2 linked regions of the Cohnella herbarum genome follow. The protein of the gene in region 1 interacts with the protein of each later gene in a pairwise test. Links are inferred from orthologs where the notes say so. Each region holds a gene or a part of one and is shown in the gene's direction. Other genes may lie near its edges.

The links. Proteins that work in one complex are often made in the same cells at the same time.
Region 2: the proteins of groL (region 1) and grpE interact in binary tests that used the Escherichia coli proteins (3 or more experiments, as listed by UniProt). The link is inferred for Cohnella herbarum from one-to-one orthologs.

The regions. Positions count from the first base shown.
Region 1 is NZ_CP051680.1:7,477,133-7,483,114, forward strand. Bases 1,257-4,142 are described here. They hold groL (chaperonin GroEL), read left to right. Parts: upstream 1,257-1,828; coding sequence 1,829-3,457; downstream 3,458-4,142. Other genes in these bases: HH215_RS31390 (methyl-accepting chemotaxis protein), read left to right, coding at 1,257-1,268; groES (co-chaperone GroES), read left to right, coding at 1,509-1,793; HH215_RS36170 (PIN domain-containing protein), read right to left, coding at 3,734-3,958; HH215_RS31410 (hypothetical protein), read right to left, coding at 3,945-4,142. Also shown: more of HH215_RS31390, read left to right, coding at 1-1,256; more of HH215_RS31410, read right to left, coding at 4,143-4,193; HH215_RS36775 (hypothetical protein), read left to right, coding at 4,378-4,506; HH215_RS31415 (glycerophosphodiester phosphodiesterase), read left to right, coding at 4,638-5,369; HH215_RS31420 (methyl-accepting chemotaxis protein), read right to left, coding at 5,438-5,982.
Region 2 is NZ_CP051680.1:2,451,059-2,454,020, reverse strand. It holds grpE (nucleotide exchange factor GrpE), read left to right. Parts: upstream 1-1,167; coding sequence 1,168-1,758; downstream 1,759-2,962. Other genes in the region: dnaK (molecular chaperone DnaK), read left to right, coding at 1,815-2,962; hrcA (heat-inducible transcriptional repressor HrcA), read left to right, coding at 91-1,116. UniProt on the Escherichia coli protein: Participates actively in the response to hyperosmotic and heat shock by preventing the aggregation of stress-denatured proteins, in association with DnaK and GrpE. It is the nucleotide exchange factor for DnaK and may function as a thermosensor.

The DNA.
Region 1 (5,982 bases):
GCGATATGACTTTAGGTCGTAAGATTACGTTAGGTTACGTAGGCATGATTGTGTTGCTGGCATTGGCGTTCGTACTACTGTTAACGGGAATGGATTTCGCGGAACATAAGGTTTTATTCATCGAGATGATCGTCATTATCCTGATCATCGCGGGCGCGAGCGGTTTAGGCTTAATGTGGTTGGTACGCAATCTGACCGAATCCATTGGCGGCGTAACCTCCACGCTCAGGAATATCGCTTCTTCCGGAGGAGACTTAACGAGACGCATACATATCCGATCCACCGATGAGATGGGGGATCTTGCAGGCGCGGCTAATCATATGCTCGACGGCTTGCAGAAGATGATGAAGGAGCTGCGCGAAAGCACGGCGGAGTTAGCCGCTTCCGCAATCTTGCTCAAGCAGGGCGCGGACGAGAACGCTCGCGTGAGCAGCGAAGTATCCAAAGCGGTAGAGAAAGTAGCGGCAGGCTCGGAAACCCAGGTTGCGCAATCGCAGGAAATTTCGGCGACGATGCAAGAAACTTTAGACGGTTTGAATCAGGTTGCGTCAACGACAACGGGAGTATCGGATGCGGCGCAATCGACCGTTAGCCGAGCGGAAGCCGGGTCCGAGCTGCTGCAATCGACCTCGGTGGAAATCGCCCAAGTCGGCAAAGCCTTCCGTTCTCTTCAAGAAGTGGTAAGAGGGTTGAACCACAAATCCGAGCAGGTGCGCGAAGTTATCGGCTATATTTCGGAAGTCGCGAACCAGACGAACTTGCTGGCGCTTAACGCGGCTATCGAGGCCGCTCGCGCCGGCGAGCACGGAAGAGGGTTTGCGGTCGTCGCGGGAGAGATTCGCAAACTCGCGGATCAGACTCAGCAATCCGCGGTTCAGATCGGAGACACGATCGGTACGATGTCGAGCGATATCGGACAAGTCGTGACGATGTTCGAACAAAGCTCCGGGCAAGTATTTACGGCGGTTGAAAGCATGGGAAATGCGGAGGAAACTTTCCGCGATATCGTCGGCAAGGTCGGTCAATTGAGCTCTAACATCGTCGATGTCGCCGCCTCGGTCGAGCAAATGTCGGCCGGCAGTACATCCGTCGTTCAATCGATACAAGACATTTCCCGAATTACCGAAGAAACGGCTTCTTTCACGGAGCAAGTATCGGCGATGACGGAGCAGCAATTGTCTTCTACGGAGGAGATGGCGCGTACGGCCGAGAATCTCAGCACGATGGCTTCCAGGCTGAAGGGTCTCGTCGGAAACTTCAAAACTTAATTACGGTTGTTCTCCAAGTAATCTCGATGGGGAATGGGCCAATTCATTCGATGCGAATCCGCTATAAACGCGGATTCGCATTTTTTTGTATAGGTTTTAATGCATTTTAACGCAAAAGGACTTGAAAACCATCTGTAAAAACCGTATCATAGAAAATGGTTATTAGCACTTAACACAATTGAGTGCTAACAGAAGAATGGCTTCAAATAAAACTTAAAATTTAAGAAGGAGGCTATTTACATGATTAAACCTTTGGGTGACCGCGTTCTCGTAGAAGCGAACGCAAAAGAAGAAAAAACGATCAGCGGTATCGTATTGCCGGATAACGCAAAAGAAAAGCCGCAAGAAGGAACGATTATCGCGGTGGGTAGCGGAGCTTTAACTAAAGACGGTGAACGGATCGCGCTTGAGGTAAAAGAAGGCGACCGCGTATTGTTCTCTAAATATGCAGGTACGGAAATCAAATACGAAGGCAAAGAGTATTTGATCATGAAAGAAAGCGATATTCACGCGATCGTAGGCTAATTAATATTAACAGATTCTAAGGAGGGTACTTAACGATGGCTAAAGAAATTAAATTCAGCGAAGACGCTCGTCGCTCGATGCTTCGCGGTGTAGACGCATTGGCGAACGTAGTTAAAGTAACGCTTGGACCTAAAGGTCGTAACGTCGTTCTGGAGAAAAAATTCGGTTCTCCTCTGATCACGAACGATGGCGTAACGATTGCGAAAGAAATCGAGCTGGAAGACGCATTCGAGAACATGGGCGCGCAACTGGTTAAAGAAGTCGCAACCAAAACGAACGACATCGCCGGCGACGGTACGACAACGGCAACGGTTCTTGCTCAAGCGATGATTCGCGAAGGCTTGAAAAACGTAACGGCTGGCGCTAACCCTATGGTTATCCGTAAAGGTATCGATAAAGCGGTTAGAGCGGCAGTTGAAGAATTGCAAAAAATCTCTAAACCGGTTGAAGGTCGTAACGACATCGCTCAAGTAGCTGCAATCTCCGCTGCCGATGATGAAGTAGGTCAACTGATCGCCGATGCGATGGATAAAGTCGGCAAAGACGGAGTTATTACCGTTGAAGAATCCAAAGGCTTCAACACGGATCTTGAAGTCGTTGAAGGTATGCAATTCGATCGCGGCTACATCACTCCGTACATGATTACCGATACGGACAAAATGGAAGCTAATCTGGATAACCCGCTGATCCTGATCACGGACAAGAAAATCTCGAACATTCAAGAGATCTTGCCTGTTCTGGAGAAAGTCGTTCAATCCGGCAAGCAATTGCTGATCATCGCGGAAGACATCGAAGGCGAAGCATTGTCTACGCTCGTCGTTAACCGTCTGCGCGGTACGTTCACTTGCGTCGGCGTTAAAGCTCCTGGCTTCGGCGATCGTCGTAAAGCGATGCTGCAAGATATCGCCGCTCTTACCGGCGGTCAAGTGATCACGGAAGAACTCGGCTTAGAGCTGAAATCGACTACGATCCAACAATTGGGTACGGCACGTCAAGTGCGCGTAAACAAAGAAAACACGATCGTCGTAGACGGTGCTGGAGACAAAGCCGATATCGATGCTCGCGTAAACCAAATCAAAGCGCAAATCGAAGATACGACTTCCGATTTCGACCGCGAGAAATTGCAAGAGCGTCTGGCTAAACTGGCTGGCGGCGTTGCGGTAATCAAAGTCGGCGCAGCTACAGAAACAGAATTGAAAGAGCGCAAACTTCGTATCGAAGATGCTCTGAACGCGACTCGCGCGGCTGTTGAAGAAGGTATCGTTTCCGGTGGCGGTACTGCCCTCGTTAACGTATACGCTGCCGTTGCTGCTGTAAGCGCGGAAGGCGACGAGAAAACAGGCGTTAACATCATCCTTCGCGCTCTCGAAGAGCCGATTCGTACGATCGCTGCTAACGCTGGCCAAGAAGGCTCCGTTATCGTTGAGCGTCTGAAGAAGGAAGCAGTCGGCACAGGTTACAACGCTGCTTCCGGCGAATGGGTTAACATGTTCGAAGCGGGCATCATCGACCCTGTTAAAGTTACTCGTTCCGCGTTGCAGAACGCTGCATCCGTAGCGGCTGTCTTCTTGACAACCGAAGCGGTTATCGCCGACAAGCCGGAACCGAACAAACCGGCAGGCGGCGGAATGCCTGATATGGGCGGAATGGGCGGCATGATGTAAACTGACCTGAGATCCCTTGAGTAGCATAGGGTCTCAAGTTAGAAAACGTCATTTGATTACATGATGAAAAATTAGGCTTCTCACAAGTTCAGATTGAACTTTGTGAGAAGCCTATTTTATTAAGCGTTGTGTAGATCATCAATCATTTGGTTAAGCTTCTTGTCAAAAGTGAAAACAGTATACCCACCTATCTTCGAGTAGGCGAAAAGCAGGGAGTCAACAAAATCGATTTTTATATCACTGTAGACCTTTAAAGCTTCGATCAGGATATTTCTGTCATGCATTGATAGTGTTGCCGTAGGAAAGTAAGTTCCGTAACGAATCAAAGATATGAACTCGCTCCACTTTATATATCTTTTCCAATACATAAACGGCTTCGGCAATAACTTCATTCGGAATAAAAATATAGTGGTCTTCAATCTTTTCTCGGGCTTGTTCTAAGAATTGATCAACATCTTGAAGCAAGTACCGCAAAATTAAATTTGCATCAACGATGTTCATGTTTTTCTTGCACACCCTTTTCCCAGGCATCTTGTTCGTATTGGATTAAATCCAATTTGGAGTACTGTTTCAATGCGCCTCTAGCGGTGGGAGAAGAGGGAACTGAAAGTTTGAATGGAGATGGGTCTCCGATAGGTAATATGATTAATTCAACATCCTGATTCCGAAGGCTTTCAGGGAGATCGACGATATGCTTTAGAGCATCGCTGTTGGTTATTTTTCTGACGAAATTCAAATTAATCACCTTCCTTAGTTAAAGTATAGCCGATTCAGAATTGACTCACAATTACCAATCTTACAGTCGCTCCAGCCTCTGTTGAGAGCTGAATGAGAAAAATGAATAAATGATTAAAAATCCGATTGTCGGTGTAATTAGAATATAGATAAGCTCGAAACTATGAAAAATGGGGTGAATGAAAATGAATAAAATCGCGATTCTGGTTATGTTAATCTCCTTATTGAATCCGCAAGCCGTCGTCACTTCCGTTGATAACGTCATTACGATTACGAAAGATAATGTCGTGACGACTTATGAAGTAAACGAATAGTTTTCGTTTGAAGAGCAGGCTCGAGCAGGAGGGATGACCTCCTGCTTTTTTTGTCTTGACAGCGCCAGCCCGCCGTAGGTATATTCATTTCTATCATCGAATGGATATCATGAGGGAAGGAAGCGGGAGGAATGGCAATCCATCATAAGCCTCTGATCATCGCGCACAGAGGCGCGGCGGGAGAAGCGCCGGAAAACACGCTCGCGGCGTTCCGGCTAGGTATGGAGCAAGGCTGCGACGCGATCGAATTGGATATTCACCTGTCCAAGGACGGGGAGATTATCGTCTGTCACGATGAGACGATCGACCGAACGAGCGACGGGACCGGTGCGATCCGGGAGCTGACCGTAGCGGAAATAAAGCGGGCGGATGCCGGCGGATGGTTTAGCGAGAAGTATGCGGGCGAGCGAATCCCCTTGCTAGAGGAAGTATTCGAACTTGTTCCTTCTAGCATTATGATCAATATAGAGATCAAGAGTTCGTTCGAGCAACGCTTAGAAACGACTTTAGCCCGATTGCTTCGGCGAACGGCAAGGCTTTCGAGCGTTGTCGTGTCGTCTTTCGATTTCAATTGCTTGGCGGTCTTAAAACAAATCGAACCGGAAGCGCGAATCGGTCTCCTATATGAGGATAAGGCAACGCTTGCCGATCCGACAAATCAGCTAACCGTTCCGGTGTATTCCCTCCATCCCTACTTCGGCAAGCTGGACATCGAAGACGCGCGCGAAGCGGTGCGTCAAGGGCTTCGGGTATATCCGTGGACGGTTAATGGAGAGGAACAAATTCGGCTGATGATCGAATACGGCGTCTCGGGCGTCATTACCGATTATCCGGGCAGAATGAAAAAAATATTGGGAAGTTAACGGAAGAAGCGGGCTTAGCGCAATTGCGCTAAGCCCGCTTTTTTTGATGCGTTGACGGAATTTGCAGACTATAGTTTGAAAAACCGGACGGAAGCGTTGAGGTTCTTCACGATATGTTGCAATTGCTCGGATGAGGAAGCAATATTCTCGGCTAGGGCAAGCTGTTCTTCCGTAGCCGCCGAGACGTTCTGCGCCTTGCCGGCGATTTCTCGCGCGGAGGATGAGGATTGCTCCATGCTTGCCGATACTTCTTCCGAGCTTGCCGACATTTGTTGCGTGATCGCCGACGTATCGTGGATTTGTTCGGCGACTTGTTTGATGGATTCCACGATCGTTTCAAAGCCGATGGCCACATTGTCCATGATGGAGTTTCCTTCTTCGAACTGGAAAGCGGTCGTTTTCATATATTCCGAAGCCTGTTCGATCTCGCTTCTCGTATCGGCAATGAGATCGTTGATGCTTTGGGCGGATTCTAGCGAGTGAGTCGCAAGCTTGCGGATTTCCTGGGCGACAACCGCGAAGCCCCGGCCATGTTCTCCGGCTCTGGCGGCCTCAATAGAAGCATTTAGCGACAAAATCCCCGTCTGAGTAGCGAAGTTCGTGATGTTTTCCG
Region 2 (2,962 bases), 5.0 Mb from region 1 along the record:
CGGTTTGGTATTTTTGTATTAGCCGTTAGCACTCATCGAAACGGAGTGCTAACGAAAGTAATTAGCGGAAAGCTTAAAGGAGGAGTTCGGATGCTAAGCGAACGTCAACGTATGATTCTGAACGCGATTATCGACGATTATATCCGTTCGGCCGAACCTGTCGGATCCCGTAGCATATCCAAGCGCGGCGACGTGACCTTTAGCCCGGCGACCATCCGCAACGAGATGGCGGATTTGGAGGAAATGGGTTTGCTAGAGCAGCCGCACACCTCCGCCGGCCGAATTCCTTCTATAAAGGGCTACCGCTACTACGTGGATCACCTCGTCACTTTGGACGGAGTAGAGGATCATGACGCCAGGAAGCTGCGTACTTTTTTCGCGGAGAAAATGAATCACTGGGAAGGCGTTATCGGGCACGCGGCGACGATTTTGTCGCAACTGACCAACTACACGTCGATCGTCCTCGGTCCGGAAATGTTCAGCACGACGCTAAAGCATTTTCAACTGATTCCGATTAACGAAGCGTCCGCCGTCGCCATTATCGTGGCGAATACCGGACACGTCGAGCACCGTACGATTACGATACCGGACGGAATATCGATGGAAGACATGAACAAGATCGTCAACATGTTGAACGAGAAGCTGACGGGAGTGCCCTTCTATAAGGTCAAATCCGTCCTGCATAGCGAGATTGCCAAAGAGCTAAGCCGTTACGTCGAGCACTGCGAGGATATCTTGACCCTTCTGGAAGACACGATTATGGAAGAACAGGAGCCGAAGGTGTACTTAAGCGGCGCATCCAACATGCTCACTCAACCGGAATTCAAGGATGTCGACAAAGCGAAGAACATTCTGGGAATGTTGGAGGAAACGCAATTGCTCATGCAATTGTTTCAATCCAATCCAGGCGGCATTCAGGTGAAGATCGGAACGGAAAACGCGCTCGAAGCGATCAATCAATGCAGTTTGATCACGGCCACTTATTCCTATGAAGGACAGTCGCTCGGTACGGTCGGAATTTTGGGGCCGACGAGAATGGAATACGGAAAAGTAATCAGCTTGCTCAATTTTCTATCCAAGGATATCGCTTTAATGATGTCCCGTTGGTATAAGTAAAGTCTGTATAGCCCCTTGTGAAGGGTGGCACGGTAAGGAGGTGAACTCTATATGAGTACGAAAGAGACGAAGGAGCCAGTAAACATGGAAGAGCATCAAGAGGACTCTTTGGAGCAGGAAACGGGTTCTGACGTGGAACAAACAACCCAATTGGACGACGAAACGCCGGCGGCTGAAGAAATCAACGCGGAAAATGCAGCCATTACCGAGCTTCAGCGCTTAGCGGATGATAATCATAGCCGATATTTGCGGGCGCAAGCCGATTTCGATAATTTCCGTCGTCGCACCGTTAAGGAAAAAGAAGAGCTAACGCAGTATGCTTCCTTGAAGCTGATCACGCAACTGCTGCCGGTATTGGATAATTTCCAGCGCGCTTTGCAGACCGGAGGCGAAGGCTCGGAAAGCGAATCTTTCGCTAAGGGCGTAGATATGATCTTCCGCCAACTGTCCCAAGTGTTGGAAGGGGAAGGGTTGAAACCGATGGAATCCGTCGGGCAGCCGTTCGATCCCGAATTTCACCAAGCGATCATGCAGGTGGAGAGCGAAGAGTACGATGAAGGCATCGTCGTCGAGGCGATTCAAACAGGTTACATCCTGAAGGATAAAGTCATCCGTCCCGCGATGGTTAAAGTTAGCGGCTAAGATGGTTATATACTTAAAAACAAGTCATGCACTTATATGAAGGAGGAAAATACAGTATGAGTAAAGTAATCGGTATCGACCTTGGTACAACAAACTCCTGCGTTGCGGTAATGGAAGGCGGAGAAGCCGTCGTTATCCCGAACCCGGAAGGCAACCGCACTACCCCTTCGGTGGTCGGTTTTAAGAAAGACGGAGAGCGCGTAGTCGGAGAAACGGCAAAACGCCAAGCGATCACTAACCCTGACCGTACGGTAAGCTCGATTAAACGCCACATGGGAACCACCCATAAAGAAACGATCGAAGGCAAAGCGTATTCCGCTCCCGAGATTTCGGCGATCATCCTGCAGAAGCTAAAAGCCAATGCGGAAGCTTACTTGGGCCAGCCCGTAACGCAAGCCGTTATTACGGTTCCTGCATACTTTAATGACAGCCAACGCCAAGCGACTAAAGACGCGGGTAACATCGCGGGCCTCGAAGTTCTTCGGATCGTTAACGAGCCGACGGCTGCGGCTCTCGCGTACGGCTTCGAAAAACAAGAAGACCAAACGATCCTCGTATTCGACTTAGGCGGCGGTACGTTCGACGTCAGTATCCTTGAGCTTGGCGAAGGGTTCTTCGAAGTTAAAGCAACAAGCGGCGACAATCACCTCGGCGGAGACGATTTCGACCAAGTCGTGATGGAATGGCTTGCAGGCGAATTCAAGAAAGAACACAGCATTGATTTGCTGAAAGACAAAGCGGCGGTACAACGCCTTAAGGATGCTGCCGAAAAAGCGAAAAAAGAGCTTTCCGGCGTTGTTTCCACAACGATTTCCCTGCCGTTCATCACGGTTGTAGACGGAGTTCCTCAGCATTTGGAGATCAATCTCAGCCGTTCCAAATTCGACGAATTGACGGCGAGCCTGGTAGAACGTACGATGGGACCGACTCGCCAAGCGCTATCCGATTCCGGATTGTCTGCTAAAGATATCGACAAGGTCGTTCTTGTCGGCGGTTCTACCCGTATTCCTGCCGTTCAAGAAGCGATTAAGAAGCTGACGGGACAAGATCCTCATAAAGGCGTTAACCCGGATGAAGTCGTTGCTCTAGGCGCCGCTGTTCAAGCGGGAGTACTGACGGGCGAAGTTAAAGACGTGGTATTGCTCGACGTAACTCCGTTGTCCCTCGGTATCGAAACCGCCGGCGGCGTTTTGACGAAGATGAT